DNA from 4 places in the Arthrobacter pigmenti genome. Region 3 is predicted to be linked to each of the others. Evidence: riboswitches for the same ligand, from Rfam matches in the RefSeq annotation. Region 3 holds a riboswitch; each other region holds the start of a gene.
What was found. Region 3 has a riboswitch for S-adenosylmethionine ahead of BJ994_RS13805 (bifunctional o-acetylhomoserine/o-acetylserine sulfhydrylase). Riboswitches for the same ligand answer to the same signal wherever they lie in the genome.

Region 1: linked by a shared signal. The riboswitch ahead of metX (homoserine O-acetyltransferase MetX) and the one ahead of BJ994_RS13805 (bifunctional o-acetylhomoserine/o-acetylserine sulfhydrylase) in region 3 are both predicted to bind S-adenosylmethionine.
Region 2: linked by a shared signal. The riboswitch ahead of BJ994_RS00660 (hypothetical protein) and the one ahead of BJ994_RS13805 (bifunctional o-acetylhomoserine/o-acetylserine sulfhydrylase) in region 3 are both predicted to bind S-adenosylmethionine.
Region 4: linked by a shared signal. The riboswitch ahead of BJ994_RS09805 (aminotransferase class V-fold PLP-dependent enzyme) and the one ahead of BJ994_RS13805 (bifunctional o-acetylhomoserine/o-acetylserine sulfhydrylase) in region 3 are both predicted to bind S-adenosylmethionine.

What each region holds. Positions count from the first base shown of each region.
Region 1 covers NZ_JAATJL010000001.1:1,023,578-1,028,079, reverse strand. Annotated here, with positions in the region: gene BJ994_RS04710 (DNA glycosylase AlkZ-like family protein) at 1-975, shown strand, start outside; gene metX (homoserine O-acetyltransferase MetX) at 996-2,147, opposite strand; SAM riboswitch class IV at 2,163-2,291, opposite strand; gene BJ994_RS04700 (VOC family protein) at 2,612-3,253, shown strand; gene BJ994_RS04695 (CPBP family intramembrane glutamic endopeptidase) at 3,256-4,041, opposite strand; gene BJ994_RS04690 (DeoR/GlpR family DNA-binding transcription regulator) at 4,116-4,502, opposite strand, start outside.
Region 2 covers NZ_JAATJL010000001.1:126,914-131,415, forward strand. Annotated here, with positions in the region: gene BJ994_RS00645 (hypothetical protein) at 130-291, opposite strand; gene BJ994_RS00650 (hypothetical protein) at 479-682, shown strand; gene BJ994_RS00655 (hypothetical protein) at 910-1,803, opposite strand; gene BJ994_RS00660 (hypothetical protein) at 1,842-2,153, opposite strand; SAM riboswitch class IV at 2,165-2,285, opposite strand; gene BJ994_RS00665 (DUF2975 domain-containing protein) at 2,394-2,885, shown strand; gene BJ994_RS00670 (helix-turn-helix domain-containing protein) at 2,885-3,136, shown strand; gene BJ994_RS00675 (MerR family transcriptional regulator) at 3,213-3,917, opposite strand; gene BJ994_RS00680 (DUF6194 family protein) at 4,002-4,457, shown strand; gene BJ994_RS00685 (hypothetical protein) at 4,464-4,502, opposite strand, start outside.
Region 3 covers NZ_JAATJL010000001.1:2,956,089-2,960,590, reverse strand. Annotated here, with positions in the region: gene BJ994_RS13825 (hypothetical protein) at 1-528, opposite strand, end outside; gene BJ994_RS13820 (GNAT family protein) at 525-1,115, opposite strand; gene BJ994_RS13815 (VOC family protein) at 1,120-1,827, opposite strand; gene BJ994_RS13810 (helix-hairpin-helix domain-containing protein) at 2,012-2,227, opposite strand; SAM riboswitch class IV at 2,374-2,490, shown strand; gene BJ994_RS13805 (bifunctional o-acetylhomoserine/o-acetylserine sulfhydrylase) at 2,535-3,860, shown strand; gene BJ994_RS13800 (isochorismatase family protein) at 4,013-4,502, opposite strand, start outside.
Region 4 covers NZ_JAATJL010000001.1:2,124,276-2,128,777, reverse strand. Annotated here, with positions in the region: gene BJ994_RS09805 (aminotransferase class V-fold PLP-dependent enzyme) at 1-1,321, opposite strand, end outside; SAM riboswitch class IV at 1,365-1,479, opposite strand; gene hisN (histidinol-phosphatase) at 1,594-2,400, opposite strand; gene BJ994_RS09795 (cold-shock protein) at 2,553-2,756, opposite strand; gene rsgA (ribosome small subunit-dependent GTPase A) at 2,922-4,043, opposite strand; gene aroA (3-phosphoshikimate 1-carboxyvinyltransferase) at 4,040-4,502, opposite strand, start outside.

The DNA.
Region 1 (4,502 bases), 1.9 Mb from region 3:
AGCGCCGGTGAAACGGCCGCCACTATTGACCGGCTGTATGCGGACGGCTTGCTCCTGAGGACACACGTGCTCAGGCCCACCTGGCACTTCGTCCACCGCTGGGACGCCGCCTGGTTGCTGCAGCTCACGGCGCCGCGGGTAAAGATGACTATGCGTTCAGTGATCAGGCAGTGGGGACTTGATGAAGCCACCCTACGGTCCGGAACTGCTGTCCTTGGGGCGTGTGTGGCGGACGGTTCCCATCGAACCCGCGACGAACTGGCAACAGCATTGGAAGCGGCCTCCCTGCCATCAGCCGGACCAGCGCTCGGCAGCTTCCTTATGGCGGCCGAACTCGATCGGGTACTGATCAGCGGAACGCCCCGCGTCAGTGCCGGCGGGACCGTCAGGCAAACCTATGCCGCGTTCGAAGCAAGAGTGGAGCCCGCCCCCACGGGCGGGTCCGTCCGCATCCCTTCCGGCAGAGAATTCGATCGGACTGAAGCACTGCGCGAACTGGTGATCCGCTACTTCGGCGGCCGCGCGCCGGCTACGGTCAAGGACTGCTCCCTCTGGTCAGGGCTTACGCTCGCCGACGTGCGCGAGGGGTTGCGGGAGGCCGACGATCTCCTCACCTCCGAAGAGATCGGCGGGCAGAGGTTCGTTGTCCCGGTGGAACCGTTGGCTATCCGGCCCCCGGAGACCCCCGTGGTAGACCTCATCCAGTGCTATGACGAGTTCGTCATGGGTTACACACCCACCCGATTCTTTGGTGCGCCGCCGTTGACGAGCAGCCCGGCCCGCCTGTCCGGGCACCTCATCCTTCTCAACGGACAGGTGGCGGGTGGGTGGAAACACACCCTGGGCCCACGGGAAGCGATCCTGGATATCGTCACCGATCGTCCCTTTGATGAGGCGGAGGCTGCGGCACTGGAAGACGCGGTGCGGAAGTACGGAGATTTCCTTGGACGTGCGCTGAACGTCCGGTGGCGCTGAACGTTACGCGTCACTGAGTGCTACGCGGCGCCGTCGTCGTCGTCCTCGTAGAAAGCCGCATGCAGCGCGGGCTCAAGCTGCGCTATCTCGGTCAGGAACGCGTCGTGGCCTATTGGCGAAGTGATCGTGTGTACCGTCACTTCGCCCGGCAGCGCGGTCGCGAGTTCGTGTGACTGCGCGGGCCAGTAGAGCCGGTCGGAATCGACGGCCGCGATGAAGAACTGCGCCTGTGCCTTGCTCAGCGCTTCGGGAAGGCTGCCGCGGTCACGTGCCGCGTCGTGGCTCATGAGTGCCTCGGTGAGGACAATGTAGCTGTTGGCGTCGAAGCGCCGGACGAGTTTGTCTGCCTGATGGTCGAGATAACTTTCAATCTGGTAGCGGCCACGCTCCGCCGGAAGCGGGGATCCGAACGGCTCCTCCGCACCCTGCGCGGCGCGCCCGAACCGGTGGGTGAACTCGGGTTCGGACCGGTAGGTGATGTGCGCGATCCGCCGGGCGAGTCCGAGGCCGCCCTCAGGCCCGACGGTGCCGTAGTAGTCTCCCTGCGCGAACTGCGGGTCCAGCCGGATTGCCTGCACCTGTGCCTGTGCGAATGCAATCTGCTCGGCTGTGCTCGCTGCCGCACATGCAATGACTGCACAGCGCTGGACGCGGTCGGGGTAGATGAGCGCCCACTCAAGTGCACGGGCGCCGCCCATTGATCCGCCGATCACCGAATGCCAGGATGGAACTCCCAGCAGATCCGCGAGCAATGCCTCAGCCCGCACGGAATCGCGGACCGTGACAAACGGGAAGCGCGAACCCCACGGTTTCCCATCCGGGTGCAGGGACGCAGGTCCCGTAGAGCCGTAACAGCCGCCGAGCATATTGATGGACACAACGAGGAAGCGATCGGTGTCGATGGTGCGGCCCGGGCCAACCAGGCCGTCCCACCAGCCCTCCTCCTCAGAGTCCCCCCGTGCAACGTGTGAACTGCCCGTGAGCGCGTGCTCGATCAGGACCGCGTTGGAGGCATCCGCGTTCAGGCTCCCCCAGGTCTCATATGCAAGAACGACGTCGGGCAGGTGCCCTCCAGCCTCGAGCGTCATCGGACCGATAGATAACCGCCGGATGGAAGCGTCCCCGTCCAGATCCGGCCGCGGCTGCGCCTGGGTCGTTGTAGTGCCTGTCAAGAGTGCCACCTTCGTAAATCGCGCTTGCGCCTGCACCGTTCGTGCATCGCCTGGTCGTCACCCGGGGCACCCCACCGCGAAGGAGGGTTGCCGGACAGCAAGCCGGGGCTGGCGGCGCAACGCGCCGTACTGTCACTCGTGACCTGGTACAAGAAAACCCGACGGTGCGGAATTGGGCAACTAATGTGACCCGGGGTGAATTTCCGGCCTGTGGACGGAAGCAGGAATGCCGTGCAACATGCTTGAGTGGAGCCGCCGTGTCCCTGGAAGGGGGCGACTCCACTCAAGGGGGACTTCCGTTTCGAAGGTCCCTGGCAGGAAGCGCCGGCGGTCTCGGAACCGGTCTTCCTGTCCGGCAAACTATCCGCGCAAAACCTTGGATTTAGCTTGGGGCTACCCGGGAGCGTCTGTGACTTAGGTAACCCTAAGTCGAGGCCTCCATCACAAAGTGCCAAAATGGGGCCATGCGCCTGGATCATGTCTCTTACGCCTGTGAACCTGACGGTCTCTCTGCCACGGCGGAGCGGATCTCCGAAGCTTTGGGAATCGAATTCGTCAAGGGTGGAGTTCACCCTCGATTCGGAACCCGCAACATGATCTTTCCGCTGGTGAACGGCCAGTACCTCGAGGTGGTTGAGGTACTCGACCACCCTGCGTCGGACAAGGCGCCTTTCGGACAGGCTGTCCGCGCCCGTTCCGAGGCCGGCGGCGGCTGGATGGGCTGGTGCGTCGCGGTTGATGACCTCACGCCGTTCGAGGAGCGCCTCGGCCGCAGCGCCGTTCCCGGCAACCGGAAGTTCCCGGACGGGCAGGAGCTCACCTGGCAGCAGATCGGCATCAAAGGCCTCATCTCGGACCCGCAGGTGCCCTACATGATCCGCTGGGACAACGGCACCGAAGCCATTCATCCCTCGCAGGCACGGCCGGCTTCAGTCAGGCTGAGCGCCCTTACTATTGCCGGCTCTGCCGACCGGGTAACTGAGTGGCTCGGTACGCCTCCTACCCACCCGCTTGACGACGTCGACGTCGCCTGGATCGCACCCAACGGAACCCCGGGAATCATGTCGGTCACTTTCGAGACCGGACAGGGTTCAGTTCAGATCTAGAGCTACCCGCCGATTCCCATCGCCGGTCCGAAGAGGGCGAAACCAACGAATCCGGCGATGTCGAGCAGTGCGTGCGCAACCACCAACGGCATCACCCGTTTGGTTCGTGTGTAGGCGTAGCCGAAGATGAGGCCCATCACGACGTTCCCGATGAACGGGCCGATCCCCTGATACAGGTGGTAGGTTCCTCGCAGCAGCGCTGAGGCAATGATGATGGCTGGAGTGGACCAGCGCAGTTCCCGCAGGCGCTCGAACAGGTAGCCGACCACAATCACCTCCTCAAGCACCGCATGCCGGAGCGCGGACAGTACGAGTACGGGCACCGTCCACCAGTAGGTATCGAGTGCAGTGGGGATGATCTGGGTTGTCAGGCCGAAGGCCCTGCCTGCTGCATAGACGCCGAGGGTGCCGAGGCCAATGATGGCGGAGAGCAGGAACCCGAGACCAAAATCGATCTTCGGGTTAGTGAAGGTGAAGCCGATCCGTCGGAACGCCGACCTTCCCGGACCAGAGAGCAGAAACAGGACAAGCGCCACGGGCACCAGGGCGAAGAAGATCCCCAGCAACTGATAGGTGAGATCGAAATACTGCCTGTCATCCAATACCGGGTTCAGGCGGGTGGTCTGAGCGGCCAGCGGTGCCTGGATGAGCTTGTCGATCAGATCGACGACGGCGTAGACCGCCGATTGCCCAAGGGAGAGACCCAGCACAATGAGTATCTCGATCCTGACCCTGCGTCGAGCACCGATGGATAAGGACGGCAGGTCGCCTGCATGAACGGTTGTCATACTTTTATGGTGCCGCAACCGGCACCGGGCGGCCAAAGCCCGGGCAGGACCAGCCACGGGCAGTGTTTGAGTATCTAGTCTTCGGCCACAGCCGGGGCGACAATCACCCGGGTCCCGCGCTCCCTGAATGCGGCCAGCTGGTATTCCGAAATCCCATCGTCCGTGATGAGATTGCTGACTGCATGACCGGTCATCGTAGCGAACGCACGCAAGCCGATCTTTGATGAGTCAGCAACGATATACGCCGTCGCTGCCCGCCGTGCAACCATGGCGTTCACCGCAGCTTCCCCTTCATCAGTCACTGTGGGTCCGAACTCAGGATCAAGTCCGTTGACTCCCACGAACGCGAAGTCGAGGGCGACATGCTGCAGGATGGCATCAGTGTAGGGGCCCACCAGTTCGGACGAACGGGAATTGACGATTCCACCGGTCACCATGATCTTGATGTTCGGGCGTACGGC
Region 2 (4,502 bases), 2.8 Mb from region 3:
GGACGGCCGGTCGCCAGTGTGGTCACCGGCCGTCCAGCTTCGCTGTACACAGCGAAGCCTTCTAGATAGTTTGTGAAGGTAACCAGTAATGCACGACGGAGGGGAACGAGTGCGGCTGAAGAGAACAAGCTATGCGAAAGCCGGAGTCGCCGCGCTCGCCTTGGTGTTCTCGGCCACTGCCTGCAGTGAGTCAACGACGGAGGCGAGAACAAGCAACCCTGCGGGTGAAAGCGGCAACGCGTCGGCGAGCCCATCCGCATCTCCGAGTCCGTCCGCAGCCCCCGATCCCACTCAGGCGCCCTCTTCCTCGGCTTCGACGTCGGAAGCACCACCGGAACCCGAAATTCCTCAGACGCGAGCGCCGAAACCGCCAGTAGTAGGAAATCCCCAACCATTGAGTCCTGGGCAGAGCAGGCAAGATCTGATCGAAGCCGGTGTACCTCCAGAGAAAGCGGCTGTGTGGCCCACGCTCGATCCCGTGACCGCCATGACGGCCGAAGAAGCGATCGAGATCATCTCGGACTACCACCAAAACAATCCAGACCTTCGTTATGACGCCTTCGCCAACGGAAACATGACCTTCGACGTGAAGGTCATTTCCCTTTCGCTCATGGAGCAGGGTGGATCCGGGAACGTCGGAATGTATATTGTGACGCAGAGTGGAGGTTTCTGGCTCAAGTAGACGGTGAACTCGCTGTCTACGAGAGGATCTGTCCGGGTCACTTCGAGACCGGCAGAGTGAGTGAGTTCCGCGAGCCCGCCGGGTGTGTGGCCAGTAAATTATCCAAGTCTCGTTGCACGCGCTCAACCTGCTGTCCGTGGCGGAGTTCGTACACCGGGCGGGTGGTTCGGGTTCGGCGGGGTTCGTCGTAATCCTCGGACTCAACGGGTGTAGCGGGCGACAACCCCCTAATTGCTCGGCCGATTGACGACGTCGGCATCCCAGGTCAGGTCCGCACCCTCACTGATGATGAGGGCTTCGATGTCAGGATCGCGGCACAGCGCGGATACGAGTTCGAGGCTGCCGGCGACGATCGTGGAGTCGAAGTCGATCTCGCTCACCAGAACCCAGGCGTGGTCCTCGGGCCAGATGATGCTGGGAGATTGTGGGTCCCAGGTGTGGCTTATCCAGGGTGCCTTCGAGGGCCAGTCGGCGTATGCGAAGTCGGTGGCGCCGGCGTCGAACAGGTAATACTCCCGCTGCGGCAGTTCGAGTTCCGGGCCAGTAGCAACTGCCCGGGGGAGTATGCCCGTCCCGGGCTCATCGGAACCCTGCGGGGATTGGGTCGCATTGAGCGTTCCGTCGTCGTTCTCAGTAGCGGTAAGTACGGCGCAGCTTGCTCCAGTGGTCAGCCCGCCCCAGCCACCCCAGACGGCGGCCGCGCCGTCGTCCGGTGTACTTGTGTGCTCCGCGAGGTGCGCAGCAACGGCAGCCAGGATGCCGACGTCGAGATTGCCCAACCGAGGGCAGGTATAGCGCCAGCCGGCAGGGTCGAGCTCCTGTGAAGAGTAAAGTTCTGCGGTCCTGACCAGCCGGTGGAACTGGGCAAGTGCGTGCATCTCAGTGCCGAAAGCGTCAGCCGTTTGTTGCCAGGTCACGGTTTCCGTTTCGAAGTCCATCACGTTTCCGGGTTCATAGCCGTGCCAGGTCTTCGTCTCGGCAGGGCGGTCCCGCGAGGCCGGGTGGAAGATCCGGGCGTACGCCTGGAACCCGCGCGGGACCACGGCGTGCATGTCATTCGAAGACCAGTTCAGCCGCTCTTTCAGCCACGCTCCGCGCTCGACATCCGGAATCCATTCCATCCGCTCAGCCTAAACGCCCGCTCTCCTACGCCGCGCGCTCACGCCGGCTCAAGGTCGCGGACCTCACGCACCGCCTCCACCGCCATGACCGGACAGGCAGCCAGCAGCGGCACCTCAACCCGCAGCCCGCTGCGCCGCCCGAGCGAAGCAATCCGCACTACGAGCGTCTCCGCGAAAGAATCCCATTCCGGCCGGCACACGCTCCGCCGCAGCACCGCGTCCAACGAGTGGATGTCCGCAACCCAGCGGCGCTCCCACTGGCCGTCAACGCGAAACTCGATGACGCCGTCGTACACGTCAAGAATGGGGAAAACTGCAGGCAGACAGTCGTCTGAGGGGCTGGGGCTCACGGCGCGTCCTTCGGTTGCTCTTGCCCCCGCCAGCGCCCATCAGGGCGGCGAAGGCCGCTTCCTCATCCGAACCACCCGTGAACATGGGGTTGGTGTGCGGCCAGTCGGAGCTTGGCACCGCAACTCTTGAAGCTGAACCGATTATAACGACGACGGTGCCTTCAGTCCGAGAATGTTGCGCTTGCTGACACTTATCGTTTAACGATAGATTCTCAACGTAAGTCAATCGAAGGAGTTCCGATGGGAAAACTGACCATCCTCGCATTACGGATCGTGATTGCGATGGTGCTGGCCGGTTCGCTGTTTGTGCAGTTGTGGATGGTGCCGCTGATTTCAACGGACCTGGAAGAAGCGGGCGTGCCGACCGGACTGCGGATCACGTTCAACGCGATCGTCGTGTTTGGCATCGTCACAGTTCAGATCACGGCGCTGTGTGTATGGAAACTGCTGACGATGGTCCGCCGCAACACTGTCTTTTCGAAGGCCGCATTCCGATACGTCGACATCATCTTCTGGGCGATTGCAGCTGCCGCGGTCCTCGTGTTCGGGCTTGCTGTTCTGCTGGCGCCTGGTGAAATTGCCCCAGGGATCGTGCTGCTGATCTGCGGTGCATCTCTGATGATCGGCGGGGTGGCGCTGATCGTTCTGGTGATGCGGACCCTGCTCGCACAGGCCGTTGCCCGCGATGCTGAAGCGAAGCACCTGCGGACCGAACTCGATGAGGTAATCTAGTGCCCATCATCGTCGATATCGACGTCATGCTGGCCAAACGGAAGATGCCCGTCGGTGCCCTTGCCGACCGCATCGGCATCACGCCGGCCAACCTGGCGGTGCTGAAGAACGGCCGCGCCAAGGCCGTCCGGTTCACTACGCTCGAAGCGCTGTGCGAGGTGCTCGACTGCCAGCCCGGCGACATTCTGCGTTGGGAGCCTGAACTAGAAAACGACGACGACGTCACCCGGCTTGAGCAGGAAAACGCCTAGTCTCGCGGCCGGTTCTGTACCGCTTCCCAAAGCGGCCGCCGAACCTCAGTCAAAACGAACGAACGCCCGAAAATGCTCAGTCCCGGACCGCGTCAACAAGAGTAAGCAGCGCGTCCAACTCAGAGGATGCTGCCAGCAGTGCCCGGGATCGGAACTCGATATCGGCCTCGCGCCGTGCCAGGATCGCTGCAAGGTCGTCCAAGCGTTTCCCCTCGCGGATGTGCGGCATGAGTTCCTGCAGAGTGTCGATCCGGTATCCGGCGCAGCGCAACTGATGAACGATCCGCACATCCCGGATTACCGACGGCGTGTACTGGCGAGCACCCCGCGGGGGTAGCCGGACAGGGGTGATGAGGTGCTCCGCCTCCCAATGCCGCAAAGTTGAGGTTCGGATCCCAAGTGCGCCAGCGAGTTCTGCAACCGCCATCGAGTCGCGGTGGGCGCCGTCGTCGATATGTTCTCCCGAGATTGCTGCGACGGCTGCCCTCGTTGCGCGGCACCCGATCCGCTCCTCGAGAAGCCGGCTATGCGCCACATCGAGTAGCTCAAGCACTTCGTGTACCGGGCCACGATGGACCGTGCGCACAAGCCGCTTGCCTTCAACCGGGCCCACAGCGGCCGCCAAGGCACTGTACGCCAGCGCTGATTTCAAGTGGACCTCCGCGTACTGCCTATAACCCGCTCGCGTTCTGGCGCTGAACGGCAATATCCCATCGCGTTCAAGGTTGCGGATGAGCTGAACCGAGCAGCCAACGCGGCGGGCGACGTCGATGGTTCGCATACTCCAAATGTAGACTTTCATCCCCGGATGTCATGCACAGCGCAGGAGAACCCTCCATATGTACTTCAATGACAGGCTTGATGGATGGACATCGATGAAGTGATCACACTGGTCAAATCGTTCGACGGTGCGGCAGCCTTCACCGTCTCCGAAGGCGACGGATCGCCGGAACTCGCCTGGGGCGACACCTTCTTCTACTACGCGCCCAACGGGAAGATGCCGCAGGCAACACAGCCCTTCGCCACGATCGTGACGAAGAACTATCCCGAAGACGCGAGGTCGCGCCTGGACCGGCCGGGAATCTTCAGGGTGAATATCGCTGCAGGCAGATCAGCGTTCGAGAGTTACACAGCGGCACAGGCATTTGAAACGAACGACGACGCCGGCCGCCTGGACGTCGTCATGGCTCACCCCGTCTACGGTTCGCTGGGCTGGTTGTGCGTGCTCAATCCGGGGCAGCGGACCAGCGCGGCAACGGGGGAGCTTCTCCGTGAGGCCTACGATCTGGCGCGGAAACGCTACGAGCGCCGCAACGGCTGACTTGACCTAACGGGGATGCTGCCGGGCATCCGTCTCGAGGATCTG
Region 3 (4,502 bases):
CGGCCCCAGCCGGAGTTTCCGCTGTGTGTTGAAGTGGTGTCGAAGTCGTCGGTGCCGGTGTTCGAAGAGGGCGCCGACGAACGCGCGAAGCACGCCTGCCGTGATCGAGAGCCGTGGCACGACAGTGAGCTGGTCGGTGACGCGGGTCAGGTTTTCGGTAAGGGCTTCGAGCTCGCGGCGGTGCTCCCAGACACTGGCCGTGCGCATCCTTGAGCGCTCGTGGAAGCGCACGGGCTGGGTCACCTCGATGAGCCGCAGATCGTCGTACTCGATTGGCAGCACACCGCCAAGCAGCAGCGGCGCCTTTCCGAGCCACTCACCCACGGGTACGGTCGCGATTGTTGCATGCCGGTATCCGACGGGCATCTGCATCGACAACAAGGGGCGCAGCTCGTGGTTGATCCCGGCGGGCGCGGTTACTCGCTCCCAGACCGCATCCCTTGGGGCGGCGACGACGACAGACCTGGTTACACGCACCGCCGGCTGTCCGGCCTTTGCACGATCGCCGCTGGCGGCGAACAGTCTCATACAGGCTCCATCACTTTCACCATGACGCAGTTCTTCAGCCCTTTGGGCCGGTCGTAGGTGAAGCCGAGCCGCTCGTAGAGTCGGCGGGTGCCGTTGTAAAGGAACGACGACGACATCTTCTTGGTCTGGTTGGTCAGGTCGTGGGGGTAACTTTCTACTCGTCCGCCGCCTGCCTGCGCAATCAGGTCGAGGGCTCCGGTGATCGCCAGCTCCGTGACGCCCTGCCGCCGGTGGCGCTTGTCGACGAAGACGCAGGTGATGCGGTAGTCGGGGTCTGCGGTCTTGGTGGCGTCGTACTGTTTGCGGTGGTGGATGTTGGGCAGCTCGACCGGGACGCCGTACTCTGCCCACGCGATAGCCTCGTCGCCGTGCATTACCAGCGCGGCGTGCGCCTTGCCCTGCTCGACGTAGGCCTTCTTCATTGCTCGGCTGCCGTCGTAACCCGGGCCTCGCTCGGCGCAGTCCGGGTGGAAGTAGGTGCACCAGCAGCCTCCGAAGATGCCATTGTGCCGCACCACCATGGCCTCAAAGGCCGGCCAGGTAGCGGTGCTGAGGGGAGCGATGCAGTACGGCGACCCGGCACCCATGCTTCTACTCCTTCGCCGCGGCAGACGCGTCGACGCACAGGACTCCTCTGTTCCCGTCCTGGTCGGCGATCACGGTCAGCATCGGCGCATTGCTGTCATCGACGACGGTCCCACCCGCGGCGAGAGCGGCGGCGACCCGCTGCTGGGCCACCTCCGGCGCCACATATACCTCGACGTGGAACCGCTGACTGGGCGCCTCCTGCTCATCGAAGTCGCCGAACCACAGGTTTGGAACCCGCCCCGTGGCGTCCCGGATTTCGTCGCTTGGGGTTCCGCGGCCCTGGGCGTCGGTGTCCCCGGTCAGCAGTGCCGCCCACACCGGGGCTATAGTCGCGGAGTGCGCCGTGTCAAGGCCGAGCTCGATGTCGCTGACCGAAGCTGGATCCGCCTCGAGCTTGTGATCGACGGCGATCTCGGTGATCCGCCGCGCGAGGTCGATGTCCTGCTGGGTCACCCATTCGACGACGTGTTCGGTGCCCTCGTCGTCGCGATAGATGGCATCCTTGGTGACCAGTTTGAGGTCGATGTATCCATTACCCATCGACACGCGCGGATAGTGCCCGAAGGGGTCAGCCGCCTCACCAACCGCCGTGACAAACCGTGCGCCGGTACCGAAGTCATCGACCAGGTAGCGCGCATGCAGTCCCTGGGCCAGCTTCCGCCAGTCGGTCAGGTTAGCCTCGGCGATTTGTGCACCTGTCAGCATATCCATAGGCGGACTCTACACGTGATTCACCTCACAACGTTCTACACGCGCAACCGGACTCACTCAACAACTCGACACGTCACCGTCGCGGTTGTCCACCTACCGCACCGGGAAAGTGGTCCGCTTCGGCGCCCGGGCCCGACGAAGTTAGAGATCGGGAAAACGACGACGACGACGGCGGCTCGCGCGGTCAAACAGGTTTCAGGAAACCTGTTCCCATAGCGGCGAGTTCGGCCTCCAGGATGCGCACCGCGTTCGGCCCGACGCCGTGGACAGCGAGCAGGTCTTTTGCGGTCACCTGCTCAAGTTGGGCGAACGTGGTGTAGCCGTGGCGTGCCAGTTCCCTGCGTGCGGTGCGCCCGATCTCCCGGGGGTACTCCGTTGGTACTGGAGAGTCTTCTGGCATCGCGCAACTCCTCGTCGATGGGCGGTGTTCGTACATTGTGCCGTGGGGCCCTCTCGGTGTCACGCAGCTGGGGCAGCAGAGTCGCCGGTACGTGATTTTTCGTCATGTTGGCATCCTGTGAGTTTCCCTTCCCTAGACTGGGCGCAGGTCATGAGTGCCAGCGCGAAGCCCCGGCTTGCTGGCCGGCAACCCTCCTTCCGCGGCGGGGTGCCCCGGGTGAGGACCTGGCTGTTCGGCGAAGGGCCGGACGGCAAGCGCTGCCCGTGGTGCTCGAGAGCATGCCGGGCCCAGATCACAGGAGCCTTAGATGTCCAACGGATGGTCCTTCGAAACCCGCCAGATCCACGTCGGCCAGGAGCCGGACGCCGCCACCGGCGCACGTGCGCTGCCGATCTACCAGACCACCTCCTTCGTCTTTCCCACCGCCGAGAGTGCGGCGAACCGCTTCGCGCTGGCGGAGCTGGAACCGATCTACACGCGTATCGGCAATCCCACGCAGGACGCGGTGGAGCAGCGGATCGCAAGCCTTGAAGGCGGTGTTGGTGCGCTCTTGCTCAGTTCGGGGCAGGCTGCGGGAACCTTCGCGATCCTGAATATCGCTGAGTCCGGTGACCACATTGTTGCCAGCCCCAGTCTGTACGGCGGCACATACAATTTGTTTGCTCACACCCTGAAGAAGTTCGGAATCTCCGTCACGTTCGTGGAGGACCCGGACAACCTCGACCAGTGGCGAGACGCCGCCCAGCCGAACACCAAGCTGTTCTTCGCCGAGGTTGTCTCCAACCCCCGACAGGACGTGCTGGACATTGAAGGCGTCTCCGGCGTCGCCCACGACGCCGGTGTGCCGCTGATCGTGGACAACACGCTCGCGACGCCGTATCTGATCCGTCCGCTCGAGTGGGGTGCGGACGTCGTCGTGCACTCCGCCACGAAGTACCTAGGTGGGCACGGTACGGCGATCGCCGGCGTCATCGTCGATTCCGGAAAGTTCGACTTCGGGAAGGACCCTGAGCGTTTTCCCGGCTTCAACACCCCTGATACCACCTACAACGGGCTGGTCTACGCCCGCGACCTTGGCGAAGGCGGTGCCCTTGGAGCGAATCTGTCCTACATCCTGAAGGCCCGCGTCCAGCTCCTGCGCGACCTGGGCTCGGCAGTGTCGCCGTTCAACGCCTTCCTGATCGCACAGGGTCTGGAGACGTTGAGCCTGCGGGTGGAACGGCATGTAGGCAACGCTGAAAAGGTTGCGGGTTGGCTGGAGGCACGGGGCGACGTCGAATCCGTCGCCTACGCGGGCCTCCCCTCGAGCCCCTGGTACGAGCGTGGCCGTAAGTATGGTCCGAAGGGGACCGGTGCGATCGTCTCGTTCGAGTTGGCCGGCGGGGCCGATGCAGGCAAGCGGTTCGTGGATGCGTTGGAACTGCACTCGCATGTTGCGAACATTGGGGACGTGCGTTCGTTGGTCATCCATCCGGCGTCGACCACGCACAGCCAACTCTCCCCGGAGCAGCAGGCCGTTGCCGGAGTTACGCCGGGACTGGTCCGGTTGTCGGTGGGTCTGGAGCACATAGACGACATTCTGGCTGACCTCGAGACAGGCTTCCGTGCGGCGAAGGCGGCATCTGGTACATAAAAGTCCGATTGGGCAGAACCCCTGCCGATGGCATCCCGGTGACCACAGTGCAACGGACTGTTCGTGATTGCCTGGCTACCGGCACCGACCCCTATCAGCTGCGACTCGCCGTCGACCGCGGCCCCGCCGCATCAGCCGTGCGTTCGCGGCGCTTATGCCGGGGTCGGCACTTCGGCGCGTTCCGCTCCCGCCACAGCGGAACTGCCAAGATCGCTTCCCTGCAATGATTCCTGCGTGTTGACGGCGTTGATCCATGCGTCGGTGGTGCCGACACGTGCCCAGTTCGAGTTCAATAGGGTGAGCAGGGTGGTGTGCACCGTTTTCGCATCAACGAAGCCCGCGTCGTTGGCGAGGTTGATCGCGCCGGTGGCGTCGGAGAGCACTTCGGTGGTGAACCCGATTGCTTCGGCTTCGACGGCCGAGGCGAGGATGCAGTTGTTGGTCATGTAACCGACCAGGGTGACGGTGTCGACGTCGTTCTGCCGGAGCCATTCGGCCAGGTCGGTGCCGGCGTACACGGATCCGTACTGCTTGACGATGCTCTTCCATGCATCCGTGCGTCGGCTCTCGACCTCGGGGTGCAGGGCAAATTCCGGGGAACCGGGCGCGAATACGGGGGCTCCTTCACTGGCGGTGTGCTGA
Region 4 (4,502 bases), 830 kb from region 3:
GCGTATGCGGAGCCCACTCGGGGAAGTTGCGGGTCTCCACGGCAGGGACCCACCGTCCCTGATCGACCACGTAATCGGTGCCAAGCCCATTGGAGATCAGTGCACGCAATCCGCCCAGGAGGCGTTCGACGTCGTCCTGCCTCGATCCCAGCCCGAAACTCGCCCGCAGCGAACCCGAAGGCAGGCCGAGGCGCTTGAGCAGCGGATGGGCGCAGAACTTGCCGTCGCGGAGGCCGATCCCGTGTTCAGCGGACAGGTAAGCGGCAACCAGACCCGCGTCGTAACCGTTCACGGAGAAGTTGACCACGCCGATGGCGTCGGTTTCCTCCGAGAAGATGCGGTGGACGGTGACCTCCGGCAGATCCGACAAGCCGTCGATGAGCGCGGTGCGGAGTTCACCCTCATGGCGCTGCCAGTCCGCTTCGCTGAGCCCTGAGATCACCTGCGTTGCGTGGGCGAGCGCGGCAGCCCCCAGAACGTTCGGCGAGCCGCCCTCATGACGGGCGGGACCGGTTGCCCACGACACGGAGTCCACCCTGACCGTCTTCACCGCTCCGCCGCCGGCCAGGTGCGGGGTTCCCGCATCGAGCCAGTCCGGCCTGCCGACCAGCACGCCAGCACCGTAGGGCGCGTAGAGCTTGTGGCCGGAGAAGGCGACGTAGTCGATCTCATCCCCGGACACATCCAATCGCCGGTGCGGAGCGAGCTGGGCCGCGTCCACGACGATCCGCGCGCCATGAGCGTGCGCAATCTCCGCGAGCCGCCCGATGGGAAGGACCTCACCGGTAACGTTGGAAGCCCCCGTCACCGCTAGCAGGTTGATCCCGCCGGCGGCGAGCTCCCGATCGAGCGCGACGGCGGTGGCATCGACGGTGTCGGCCGCGGTAACGCTGCGGTGCGGCCGCTGAAGCCAGGGAAGAAGGTTGGCGTGGTGCTCCAGGTCGAGGTAGAGGACTTCGCCCTCGCTCGGCACGCACCCGGCGAGCAGGTTCAGGGAATCTGTGGTGTTCCGCGTGAAGATGACGGCGTCATCTGCGCGTCCGCCCACGAAGTCCCGGACAATCCTGCGGGCGTTCTCGTACAGCGATGTAGAAATCTGTGAAGCGTATCCCGCACCCCGATGGACGCTTGCGTAGTACGGCAGCACGCTCTGGACGTAGTCGCTGACCTCCTGGAGTGCCGGTGCCGACGCCGCATAGTCCAGATTCACGTACCGTACGGTGGTGCCGTCGATTAGTGGAGCCGGAAGCTCCCCACCCAGCACCGGAGCGAGGGGATCGGCGGATACCAAGGTTGTCTGGTCTAGGATTGCGTTGCTCATGGAGTAACCCCACAGTGGTCTCAGGGAACCGCCGTTCAGGGAGGTTCCGCGCTTGCCGCATCACTTTCTGGTGCGGCCTGGTCGTCACCCGGGGCACCCCACCGCGGAAGGAGGGTTGCCGGCCAGCAAACCGGGGTTTTGCGCTGGCACTCGTGACCAATGTGTTTCAGCATAGGACAGGTTGGCGTTGCCCTGCAGCATTGTTACAGGGTTACTGGCGGCGGATCCGTTGCGCCGAATACCGCGGATCGGCGGTATTCGGCGCAGGAGGCCTACAAAAGGTCGTCGAGGGCCGGGTTGAGTTTCTTCAGGACCTCGTTGTGCAGCGTGCTGTTCGTTGCCAGCGCATTGCCGCCGAAAGGGCCATCTGAGCCTTCCAGAGACGTGAAGCGGCCACCAGCCTCCGTGACGATCGGTACCAGTGCAGCCATGTCATACAGGTTCAATTCCGGTTCGCACGCAATATCCACTGCTCCCTCGGCGACGAGGCAATAGGACCAGAAGTCACCGTAGGCCCGTGTGCGCCAGACCGAATCGGTGAGCGATACGAACTCATCGAGGTTGCCGCGCTCCCGCCAACCGGAAAGGTTCGAGTAGGAGAGGGATGCGTCTTCCAGCCGTGACACGTTGGACACCCGGAGGCGGGTGGCCGCCGCGAGCGACTTCCCCATAAACGCACCCGTGCCGGTTGCCGCCCACCAGCGCTTGCCAAGGGCCGGCGCACTGACGACGCCCACTACGGGGCGGCCTTCATCGACGAGGGCTATGAGCGTTGCCCATACCGGAACGCCGCGCACGAAGTTCTTGGTGCCGTCGATGGGGTCGATGATCCAGCGCCGCGCGCCGGCACCGCTGCTTCCGAATTCCTCTCCTAGCACTGCATCGCGCGGCCGGGCACGTGAAAGCTGCCCGCGGATCGCTTCCTCTGCAGACTTGTCGGCGTCAGTGACCGGCGTAAAGTCCGGTTTTGTCTCCACCGACAGATCCTGGGCCTTGAACCGGGACATGGTCTGGTCATCCACCGAGTCCGCCATCACGTGGGCAAGGCGCAGGTCATCGTTGTAGCTCTGGAGGTTCATACTTCTCAACCTATCGTGTGGGACGGCGGCCATCCGGGAGCGGAGTGCCATCAGTGGTCATGTGGCGCCGCCGACGAATATCGAGACAGGGCCTTTACGACAGAAGGGCACCGGCCCAAATGGCCGGTGCCCTTCTGAAATGCTGCTAAAGACTAGAGTACGGAGATGTTCTCAGCCTGCGGACCCTTGGGGCCCTGGGTGGTCTCGAAGCTGACCTTCTGGTTCTCTTCGAGTGAGCGGAAGCCGCCCGAGTTGATTGCGGAGAAGTGTGCGAAAACGTCAGCGCCGCCGTCGTCAGGAGCAATGAATCCAAAGCCCTTTTCAGCGTTAAACCACTTGACTGTACCTGTAGCCATTTTTTCTATTCCTTGAGTGTGAGGATCCCCCCGTACTTCGGGGTTCCTGTCGCGGTGTTCTTTTCGCCTGTCAAGAAAGCTTTCGAACTCCGGAGAGAAATCAAGGCTTAAAAATTAGTGCGCAACACAACAACTGCGTCCAGTCTAGCAGGAAAAACAGGCACCTTAGTGTGTGCCCAGTTCCTTCGTGTCGGCTGCCGGTTCCGAACCTGCGCCGAGCAGGCGCCTGAGGGATGCAAGGCGGACCGGCCCGGACGCGCCCGCGTGTCCGGCCGCAACCCAATCGTCCAGCCCGCAGTTCACCGCTGCCTCGTCGTGGCGGCAGCCACGTTCGCAGTCCTGGGTTCCGGGCTCGAGGTCGGGAAAAGCGGCGAGGATCCGGTCCGGCTGCACATGTGCCAGTCCGAAGGAGCGTATTCCAGGCGTGTCAATGATCCAGGTGCCCTCGGCGGCGTCGGCCGCTTTCAGTGCAAACGCCGACGACGACGTGTGCCGACCGCGGCCCGTGACCGCGTTGACGCCGCCGGTCGCCCGGTTCGCACCGGTCAGGGCGTTCACCAGGGTGGACTTTCCTACGCCCGAGTGCCCAAGGAGCACACTCACCTTGCCGTCCAGGAGGACCCTGAGCTGCTCGATAGCTCCGGAGGCGAGGAGCGCCGAGGTGCCGCTGTCGGACACGGACTCCACGGCGTCGTCCGTTGCAGCGGTTCGACTCGTGATGATCGTCAGGTCAAGGTGCTCGTAATTGGCCAGCAGCTCGGCCGGATCCAACAGGTCCGCCTTCGTGACGCAGAGCAACGGGTGGATGCCGGCGTCGTACGCTGCAACCAGTGCGCGGTCGATGAACCCGGTGCGCGGCTCCGGATTGGCGGCGGCCACCACGATCACCAGTTGGTCCGCGTTCGCGACCACGGCTCGCTCAACGGGATCGGTGTCGTCGGCGCTGCGCCGCAGGAGCGTCGCGCGGTCATGGATACGGACCAGCCGCGCGAGAGTATCGGGCTCACCTGTCACGTCGCCCACCAGCGCAACGAGGTCCCCTGCGACAACGGGGGAGCGCCGCAACTCGCGCGCACGGGCAGCAATCACTGTGCGCTCGGTGGGCGTGTCCTCATCCACGACGGCGGTGTAGCGGCCGCGGTCCACAGTGATAATGCGACCTGTGACGGCGTCTTCGTGCGCCGGGCGGTCCTTGGTGCGGGGACGCGACCCCTTCTTGTTGGGCCTGATGCGGACGTCCGACTCATCCCAGGATGAGATCCCGCGCCTTGACCCCGCTGGTGTCACCGCGTACCGCTCGAGTCAGCCGTGGCGGTGAGTGCCTCCCAGAGCTCGGGGAACTGTGGCATGGTCTTTGCGGTTGTGGCGATGTTCTCGACCTCCACGCCCGGTACTGCGAGCCCGATGATTGCTCCCGCGGTGGCCATGCGGTGATCCTCGTAGCTGTGGAATGGCCCGCCGTGGAGTTCCGCGGGGCGAATGATCAGGCCGTCCACCGTCTCTTCGGCGTCACCACCGAGCCGGCAGATCTCCGCAACGAGCGCAGCCAGCCGGTCCGTTTCGTGGCCGCGGAGGTGGGCGATGCCGGTCAGCACGGATGGCGTTTGGGCCAGCGCACAGATTGCCGCGACGGTCGGGGCCAGCTCACTGGTGTCCGCCAGTTCGGCGCCCGTAATACGTCCTGTACCGCGGACAACGAGCGTTGAATCCTCGGTAAGTACGACGTCGGCACCCAGTTGGGGCAGG